DNA from 3 places in the Pedobacter sp. UYEF25 genome. Region 2 is predicted to be linked to each of the others. Evidence: riboswitches for the same ligand, from Rfam matches in the RefSeq annotation. Region 2 holds a riboswitch; each other region holds the start of a gene.
The links. A riboswitch is a leader RNA that binds a small molecule or an ion and turns the genes downstream of it on or off. The one in region 2 is predicted to bind S-adenosylmethionine.
Positions count from the first base shown of each region.

Region 1: linked by a shared signal. The riboswitch ahead of ACVWYG_RS18370 (O-acetylhomoserine aminocarboxypropyltransferase/cysteine synthase family protein) and the one ahead of ACVWYG_RS16310 (SusC/RagA family TonB-linked outer membrane protein) in region 2 are both predicted to bind S-adenosylmethionine.
Region 3: linked by a shared signal. The riboswitch ahead of metH (methionine synthase) and the one ahead of ACVWYG_RS16310 (SusC/RagA family TonB-linked outer membrane protein) in region 2 are both predicted to bind S-adenosylmethionine.

Region 1 is NZ_JBSSEL010000030.1:15,043-18,325, forward strand. It holds gene ACVWYG_RS18365 (homoserine O-acetyltransferase family protein) at 1-36, opposite strand, end outside; gene ACVWYG_RS18370 (O-acetylhomoserine aminocarboxypropyltransferase/cysteine synthase family protein) at 66-1,361, opposite strand; SAM riboswitch class I at 1,618-1,728, opposite strand; gene ACVWYG_RS18375 (hypothetical protein) at 1,931-2,941, shown strand; gene ACVWYG_RS18380 (trans-sulfuration enzyme family protein) at 3,176-3,283, opposite strand, start outside.
Region 2 is NZ_JBSSEL010000021.1:13,723-17,005, reverse strand. It holds gene ACVWYG_RS16310 (SusC/RagA family TonB-linked outer membrane protein) at 1-2,009, opposite strand, end outside; SAM riboswitch class I at 2,372-2,475, opposite strand; gene ACVWYG_RS16305 (peroxiredoxin family protein) at 2,610-3,283, shown strand, end outside.
Region 3 is NZ_JBSSEL010000005.1:27,866-31,148, forward strand. It holds gene ACVWYG_RS06625 (hypothetical protein) at 1-170, shown strand, start outside; gene ACVWYG_RS06630 (Bax inhibitor-1/YccA family protein) at 328-1,086, shown strand; SAM riboswitch class I at 1,315-1,414, shown strand; gene metH (methionine synthase) at 1,574-3,283, shown strand, end outside.

The DNA of each region.
Region 1 (3,283 bases), on a different contig from region 2:
ATAAAAAGAAACCTCTTTTATTTTCTGCTCGGACATATATTCGAGTTAAATTTTTATAAACAACCTTACTTTATTGCAGCAAAAGCCTGTTCAAAATCAGCCTTAATGTCGTCTATATGCTCAATTCCTACAGAGACGCGTAACGAATTCGGTTTTACTCCGGCTGCCAATTGTGCTTCATCGCTAAGTTGCTGATGAGTTGTAGCCGATGGCTGTATGATTAATGTCTTGGTATCACCCACATTTGCCAAGTGTGAAGTAAGTTTAAGATTGTCTATAAACTTAGTTGCGTTTTCTTTGGTACCATTCAACTCAAAAGACAACACCGCTCCAAATCCATTTTTTAAGTATTTTTTTGCCAGTTTATTGTATTTGCTGCTTTCTAAACCGGGATAATCGACTCCTTTGACCTGTGGATGATTTTCCAACCACGTAGCCAATTCCAAGGTATTGTCTACATGGCGCTGTACTCTGAGTGATAAAGTTTCTACACCTTGAAGTAACTGCCAGGAATTAAAAGGAGAAATGGCTGGGCCAAAATCTCTCAATCCTTCAACACGTGCGCGTATGATAAACTGAATGTTTCCAAACTGGCTATCTACACCAAATGCGTCACTAAAAACAAGACCATGGTACCCTTCTGACGGTTCAGAAAACTGTTTAAATTTTCCATTTCCCCAATTGTAATTTCCGCCATCAACAATTACGCCACCGATGCTCGTTCCATGACCGCCAATCCATTTGGTTGCAGCTTCTACAACGATGTTGGCACCATGTTCTAAAGGTTTAAAAAGATATCCTGCGGCGCCAAAAGTGTTGTCTACAATGAATGGGAGGTCGTGTTTTTTTGCGATTGCAGCAATTTTTTCAAAGTCTACTATACTGAATGAAGGATTTCCAATGGTTTCTACATAAATTGCTTTGGTTGTTTCGTTGATCTTTGCCTCAAAATCTTCTGGCTTATCAGGATCTGCAAAATCTACTTGTATCCCTAGGCGTTTAAAAGCGATTTTAAATTGATTGTAAGAGCCGCCATACAAATGAGAAGAGGATACAAAGCTATCTCCACTTTCTAAAATATTGTTCAATGCAATAAACTGAGCTGCAAGACCAGAGGCCGTGGCCAATCCAGCTACACCGCCTTCTAAAGCTGCTATTCTTTTTTCAAAAACATCAGTCGTCGGATTCATCAAACGGGTATAAATATTGCCAAACTCTTTTAGCGCAAATAAATTTGCGCCGTGTTCTGCACTTTTAAAAACAAAAGAGGTTGTTTGATATAATGGAACGGCTCTAGCACCGGTAACTGGATCTGCTTCTTGGCCTGCGTGTACTTGTAGCGTTTCGAATTTATATGACATGTTGTATCTGTTTTGCTTGTATGAATTGTTAATTATTTTTTGTTGAATTATTTCGTGTATGCGTACCTGTAAAAAGGCCTTCCAACTGGATTAGTTTACCAAAAAAGAAGATTTTTTTGTTTAAGCAGTGCAACAGCACATAAAAGGCACCCTATTGCAGAGACCAAAGAACGCAAACAGTTTCTGCGAGATGGTAAAGCCGTAAGTAAATGTTAGATCGCTTTGCGAAAAATAAATTTTATCGTCCATTAGTTGTCATTTATATTTCCAAATAACTTGTGTTACCCGGTCAGGAATTGGCACCTTCTCTTTTTTGAGGGTTGCCAGCGAGTCTAAGAGCCTGTCTCTCGTCGCTTCTTTATAAACCAACCCTTCTAAAAAAAAAGTTGATTTTTATTTGATGATTACCAAATAATATTTCAAAAGTGGGTAAAAAATATTAAACAACAAAATTTAATTTCGATTTTAATAAGATCACTAGTAAAGTGGCGGTAAAAGTTAGTTAGTGGGAGCTTCCATTTTAATTTTACCTTCAAATCATTATCTTTAGCGCGATAAAAATTTGAATTATGAAAAACGCAAAATTTATTTTTGCATCGTCTTTATTGATGTTATTTTTCTCTTTCCAAGCGTCTGCACAGTTTGGGGGCTTGAAAGATAAATTGTTGAAAGTTGGTGCGGCCAAAGGCGCAAAAATGCTAGGTGTAGATAATCTACTAAAGCAGCCCGCAGCCATTTCTACCAATTTTAATGATGTTGATAGAACTGGTGAACAATTGCCTGATTTCTTTAAAAACGTCAACACTCAACCGCTATATTTGTTACCTAAAGCACCAGATGGCGGCTTTTATCTTTGTGAAGGTTTTTACGAAATGACGAATAAAAGTTATTGTCTCCATGCTGGCACCTATGGCCCGTCTGCAGGAGACGGCTACATGTTTGCGCCACTGCTTGGGCCGAAAAATGAAATTGTTACCATTATTCTAAAGAGCGCAGAAAAACACCCTGAAGTTCAACAACATGACATTCAGGCACTGCTCTGGGCTATTATAGCAAGGACAAAATTTAGTGATTACTCGGGCACGATTAAGGTAACCGCGCTAAAGTTATTAACCACAAAACAACTTACCATGTTAGAAGGTGGTGCGTTGGGTATTTTGCCTTTTGATTTGATGCAAAAAGCAAAGGATCAGCTCCCACAGGGTTTGCAAACTGTTTTTGAGGCAGAAAATAGCATTCGGCAGCTCGTAGCTTCTGGCAATTACACTTACGCAGAGATGGAAAAATATGCCATTCTTGCTGGCATGGCTCCAATTAGAGCAGACGTACCGAGCGGCATTTGGAGTAAACATCCAGATGGTTACTATGTAAGATACATTCCGTCTGGCTATTCGATAACTAAGGTTCAGATCTACGTGCCCAAAGCGCTTCTGTTAGATGGAAAAAAACTTATTTATGATGCCACAAATGACATCGCGTGCCCCGCAAATACCGGCGCACAACGTTTGGTCCAAACCAATGAACCCATTAATCCTGATTACAACCTTAAACTTATTACGATTTGTTATCCGGAAAAGTGATCGGAAATTGGCAAACAAAATAAAACTGGTTTAATTATGAGATTAGTGTAAGCTTCGTAAATTTATATTTTGGCTGGTTTGACACGCGTGCTGCTCTAGTCATTTGTTAAGAAAAAATGGCCCAATAAAGCGATGGCAATAATGTCTTTAGCGGGAATACGTGCCCAAAAGCTATTTAAATTGGATCCAAAAATCAAATTCAAAAAATTGCTGTTTGAGAAGAGTGCTATTCCTTTAATCTGATAGCGCTTGCTCTAAATCAGCTATCAAATCATCTATGTGCTCTAAACCAACGGAAACACGAATAAGATTCTTTGGCGTTTTGCTTTCTGGACCTTCAAT
Region 2 (3,283 bases):
TTTATCAAGCGATAAGGATCGGCATCTTTACCCACTTTAGACCATCCGCCACGTATTTTAGCATAATTTAACACCTCACTCTTAATATTTAACGCCTCTGTAAGTATTAAACCTCCGTTGAATGATGGATAGAAATAAGATCTATTTTGTGCCGGCAAGGTTGATGACCAATCGTTACGAGCGGTTACATTTATAAAAAGATAGCTTTTGAAACCAAATTGAGCTGAAGCATACTCGCTGAAAGATTTAAGTTTACTATAATTATTTGAAGAAGTTAAAGGATCCCTTGAATTACTAAGCGTATATAATTTTGCTACGGCCAACCTGGGGGCACTCTGATCGTTTTGCTCTATGTAACGTGAACGAATATTGCCTCCTAATAAAACCTCTAAACTAAAATCATTATTTAATTGCTTATTATAATTCAGCGTCGCATCAGTATTGCTTTCGCCTACTGTGAAAGCACTTTCTGTGTAAGAACCAAAAGGGCTACCATTTGTGCCATAAGCAATTTTTATTTTACGACGATCATTGTAATAATCAGTTCCTGTACGAAAGTTAAAATTCAGCCCATCAATTATTTTATAATCTAAACTAATGCTTCCAATTATTCTGTTTCTGTTTTGAGAAACTGTATTTTCATAAGCTACCCAGTAAGGGTTGCTATAATAGCTATTGTTCCAATTAAAGGTATTTCCGTTTTCATCTAAATAGTTCTTCAATTGGTTGACATCAACCTGTCTGCCAAACCACGTAAACTGAAGCATGGTACTTGTTGCTCTAGACCCACCTGTTCCAGGTAAATTATCAGAACTAAGTTTGCTATAATTTGCATGTGCAGTAAGGCTTAATTTCGGTGTTACACGTAAGGTAGTGTTTAACAAAAATGAATTCTTTCCTTGTCCCGAATTTGGAATAATCCCTTCTTGCTTTAAGTTATTATAGGATAAACGATAATCAAATTTTTCACCTGCATCTTCAACAGAAATTCCGTTAGATAAGGAATAGCCCTTTTCAAAAAAGTCTCTAACATTATCTGGATGTGCTTCAAAAGGAACTGCAACGCCTTTTGAGAAAAACTGTGGAATCAATCTTCCATCTAATCTTGGGCCCCAACTTTCATCTACACCATCATTTACACCGGCTCCTTTTCCGTCAACATAGCTAAACTTACCTTCAGACCCCTGGCCGAATTCATTTTGGTATTTCGGAAGTGTTAACAAACGCTCTAATACTGCATTAGAATTTAGCGAAATACCTAACCCTTTCTTTGATTTTCCTGACTTTGTTTTTATAATAATGACACCCGCAGCTGCCCTCGAACCATACAGCGCTGCCGCATTGGGACCTTTTAAAACGCTTATTGATTCAATGTCGTTTGAATTTATATCGGAAATAGTGTTCGCATAATCTCTTGCCCCTGCAGAATTATTTTGTGAGTTATCTACCGGAATTCCATCTACCACAAAAAGCGGTTGATTATTTCCAGAGATGGAGGTTTCGCCACGGATAACCACACGAGAGGAACCCATATCTCCCTGACTATTGGTTACCCGAACACCCGCCACCTTACCAGCAAGTGCATTTACTAAATTGGTCTCTTTGGCTTCGGCCAAACTTTCGCCTTTCAGCTCTTGCACCGCATAGCCTAAAGATTTCTTTTGTTTGGAAATACCTAGCGCGGTAACCACAACCTCATCTAGCGCATTGCTGCTTTCTGTTAGAATTACACTTAAATTTTTAGTGTTCTCAGCTACTTCAATTTCTCTGGATAAATAACCGACGTATGAAAAAACCAATGTGGCTTTTCCTTTTATTGATATACTAAACAACCCACTATTGTTGGTATTGGTTGTTTGCTTTGTTCCCTTAATTAAGACAGAAACACTCGGCATTGTTTCGCCGTTTGTACTTTTAACGGTGCCCGATATAACGATATCTTGGGCATAACTAAATTGTGAAAGCAACAGTAAAAAGCATAGTACTGAAAGCTTAATGTTCTTAAACATAATTGAGATTAATTAATGATTGGTTTTTAAATAGATGTTAAAAATTTGGGCAAAAAAGTCCCATCTCGCCCTTGGGCAACTATTTTTTCAACACATGAATAATTATTTATTTTAAAATGAAAGAATCGGTATTTGAGGCTTGTTAAATCAACAAATACCGCAACGCATTCGGATGGCTATATAGGCTCTTGAAATACCTATATGAATTATTTGTTTTTTGTGAGTTTTTCCCATTTAATTTTATTTAAAAATAAATCATTCCCCCTATCCATTATTAAAAAAATGCGTTTACAAAAAAAGCACTCCCTGTAAAATCAGAAGTGCTCTCATATATATTATTAATAATATTGTCGCATTCAACTGACTTAACTATCCCAAAAACTTTGGGATGGAATTAGCACCGCGTCCTGAATGATCGGTTGCTAAGGTTTCATCGGGCCATTCCCTCCACCTTTCTTGATAAGCATTTCAAAATAACTGGGGCAAATATAGGATAAAAATTAAATAACTACTAAATCCATAGATTTTATTTGGAATATTTTTTTTGTTCCTATACTTGATGCGTATCTTCGCGGAATAAATTTATAGACCAATGATCTTATGAAGATAAAAACACTATTATATTTGCTACTTGCAACATCACTCTCGCAAAACCTTTATGCTCAAATACAAACGAATAACGAAACTAAGATTAAAAACACTTTCATTTTAAACGGAACCTGGCGAGGCGTATTTACTATTAAAACTGGAGTTGAAGTTCCTTTTAATTTTGAAATTGACGCTAAAAATACAGCCCAGCAACACATTACCTTTTTAAATGCTGAAGAACGTTTTGATGGTGGAATTGTACAACAAACCACAGATTCTGTTTTCGTTAAGCTTAGTCAGTTTGATAATGAACTTGCTTTTAAAATACAAGGCGATTCTTTAGTTGGTTCGTTTAGAAAACAAGATGGATCTGGCAAATCAATGCCTGTTACTGCAACCAAAAATGTAAGTTATCGCTTTAAACCTTCAGGAAAAATGCCAGAAGCAAATTTCTCTGGCACCTATGAGGTAACATTTAAATCAACCGCCGGAAAAGATGAAAATGCGGTAGGAATATTTAAGCAAAATGGAAACAAAATAACTGGAACCTTTCTTCGTGTTAGTGGTGATGCACGTTATTTGGAAGGACTTGTAGAAGGCAATTCATTTTACTTATCTAGTTTTATCGGATTAAATCCATATTACTATAAAGGTACTTTTTCAAAAGACGGAACGATAACCGGCGA
Region 3 (3,283 bases), on a different contig from region 2:
GGATAGTGGGACTAAATTTTAACGATCATGTAATCAACGAGTTTAAAGACAACAACATAGATTACTATATAAATTTTGGTGGCGCTTTTGATAACTTCGCATGGAGACCGCTAAAGCCGCTTCAACTATTTAAAAAAATTGAAGAACTTTTGACAAAAAGATTAACCTAAACTACTACTTTTATATGTCGAATACTGACAAATCGGCTGTAAAATAAATCTTGCACACTGTTTGTTAATATCTTAGGCGACAATTAGAGATATAAAGGTGCTGGCAATTAAACGGCGCTTTTCAATTGATTAAAACTAATTAATACATAATAATAAAATGGATCAGCAAAATTATCAATATCAAGGCAATAGTGTTTTTGTGCAACAAGAGGGCTCTATTTCAAAAAAGTTTTTCGCAAATGTCTTTTTATGGATGTTTGTAGCGCTGTTGTTGTCAACAGTTGCTGCCTATTTATTTAGCACCAACGCTAGTTTAATGCAGTATTTATTAGATGTTAACCCTGCTACGGGCAAACCAAGCATGTCTATTTTCGGATACATCGCAATGTTTTCTCCATTAGCGCTAGTTTTACTTATGGGATTCGGATTAAGCAAACTTTCCTACCCTTCTTTAGTGGGGATTTTTGTGTTGTATTCTGTGCTAACCGGAATTAGTTTAAGCTTTATTTTACTTGCATATACCGCAGGTTCTGTTGTAAGCTGTTTCGCTGGTGCCGCAGGTATTTTCGGCATTATGGCTGTGATGGGTTATACCACAAACATAGATTTAAGCAAGTTTGGGCCTATTCTAATGGTTGGTGTTATCGCACTAGTTATTGCCATGGTGATCAATATGTTTATCCAAAGCGAGCAGTTTAGCTTATTTATGGCGTTCATCGGCATTGCCATATTTACCGCCTTAACAGCTTATGATGTACAAAAAATTAAACGTATTGGGATGGGAATTGAAGCCAGAGGGGATCAAGTTTTGCAAGTCGACACCAAAAAAATGGCCATCGTTGCCGCACTATCTCTTTATCTAGATTTCCTTAACATTTTCCTATTTCTGCTTCGTATATTTGGCGGAAGAAAATAAGCGCAATAGCAAATAAATTTTTGGCAATCGTCGAAAACAGTCGTAAAAAATAAACAGTTATAGAGCGCATCTTAGGAAGCGCTTTTTTTGTTTGCTACGATACTTTTATTATTTCTGTTTTAGCAAATTTAATTTGGTTAATCGTAGCAGATTATAACCGAATTTCAATAATGTTTTGTTAGATGTCCAAAAATTTGATAATGATACTGCGATGTGTTATTTTTGCATCGCTTATAAAGAAAGACGGAGGGATTAGAACCGCTGAAGTCTTAGCAACCTGTGCCAACAAGGTGCTACATTCTATCTCAAAAAAGAGAAAAGATAAGTTTTTAGACGTGTGAAGATGCGCCGAAGTTTTCAATAAGCATTTTGGGGTATTAAGACAAAGCGGCCAATAACTTGAAGCTGAATATGGACTTGATTGAGTTATCTTGATGCCCGATACTGGAGTCTTGCTACTTGATACTAGCTACTCAATACTATATAGATGGATATTAGAAAAGAACTTGAAAAGCGTATTTTAATTATAGATGGTGCAATGGGTACCATGATTCAGCGCTATGAGCTTACAGAAGAAGATTTCCGTGGCGAGCGTTTCGCAAATCACTCTTCCGACGTAAAGGGAAATAACGACCTGTTAAACATCACTCGCCCCGATATCATTAAAGCCATCCATCTAGAATATTTAGCTGCCGGAGCAGACATTATTGAAACAAATACCTTTAGTACGCAGCGCATTTCCATGGCCGATTATAAGATGGAAGAATTAAGTTATGAGCTTAGTTTAGAAGGTGCTAAAATTGCCAAGGCAGCTACCGCAGAATTTATGGCCCAAAATCCTGATAGAAAGTGCTTTGTAGCTGGGGCGATTGGACCAACCAACCGTACGCTTTCTCTTTCTCCTAATGTAAACGATCCGGGTTTTAGGGCAATTTCTTTTGATGAATTGGTAGATGCCTATTACGAGCAAGTTAGAGGATTGGTAGACGGAGGTTCTGATGTTCTTTTAATAGAAACCATTTTCGATACCTTAAATGCTAAGGCGGCAATTTTTGCCATTAAAAAATACGAAACTGAATTGCGCTCAAGAGAAACTCCCTCTCCTTCGGGGAGGGTTGGGGAGGGGATTGAAATCATGATTTCTGGCACCATTACAGATGCTTCGGGGAGAACACTTTCTGGGCAAACGGCAGAAGCTTTTTTAAACTCAGTAATTCATGCAAAGCCGCTTAGTATAGGTTTTAATTGTGCACTTGGGGCCAAAGATATGCGACCACATATTGAGGAACTTTCCGCGAAAGCGAACTGCTACGTATCTGCTTATCCAAACGCAGGTTTACCAAACGAGTTTGGTGCTTACGATGAGCAGCCACACGAAACAGCCCATTTGGTAGATGGTTTTATAACCTCCGGTTTTGTTAATATTGTTGGCGGTTGCTGCGGCACTACGCCAGAGCACATTAAATGCATTGCCGAAAAGGCTAAAAAAATAGCACCGAGAAAAATTCCAGAAATTACGCCTTATATGCGTTTAAGCGGTTTGGAACCTGTAACCATTACGCCAGAAAGCATTTTCGTAAATATTGGCGAGCGGACAAATATTACAGGTTCCCCAAAATTTTCTAAACTTATTCTTAGTGGTGATTATGAAGCAGCGCTTGCCGTTGCTCGTCAGCAGGTTGAAGGTGGAGCCCAAATTATTGATGTAAATATGGATGAGGGCATGTTGGATTCAGAAGCCGCCATGACCAAGTTTATGAACCTTATTGCATCAGAACCAGACATTTCTAAACTACCAATTATGGTAGACTCTTCTAAGTGGAGCGTAATAGAATGTGGGCTAAAATGCATGCAAGGAAAAGGAATCGTAAATTCTATTTCGTTAAAAGAAGGTAAAGAGCTATTTATAGAAAGTGCCAAAAAGATAATGAATTATGGTGCGGCAGTTGTGGTAATGGCTTTTGATGAGAAAGGGCAAGCAGACAGTTTTGAGCGACGTAAAGAAATTTGTCAACGAAGTTATGATGTTCTTGTAAATGAAGTTGGTTTCCCTGCAGAAGATATTATTTTCGATCCAAACATTTTAACCGTTGCCACGGGATTAGAGGAGCATAATAATTACGCGGTGGATTTTATTAAGGCAACAAAGTGGATTAAAGAAAACTTGCCTTATGCCAAAGTGAGTGGCGGTGTTTCT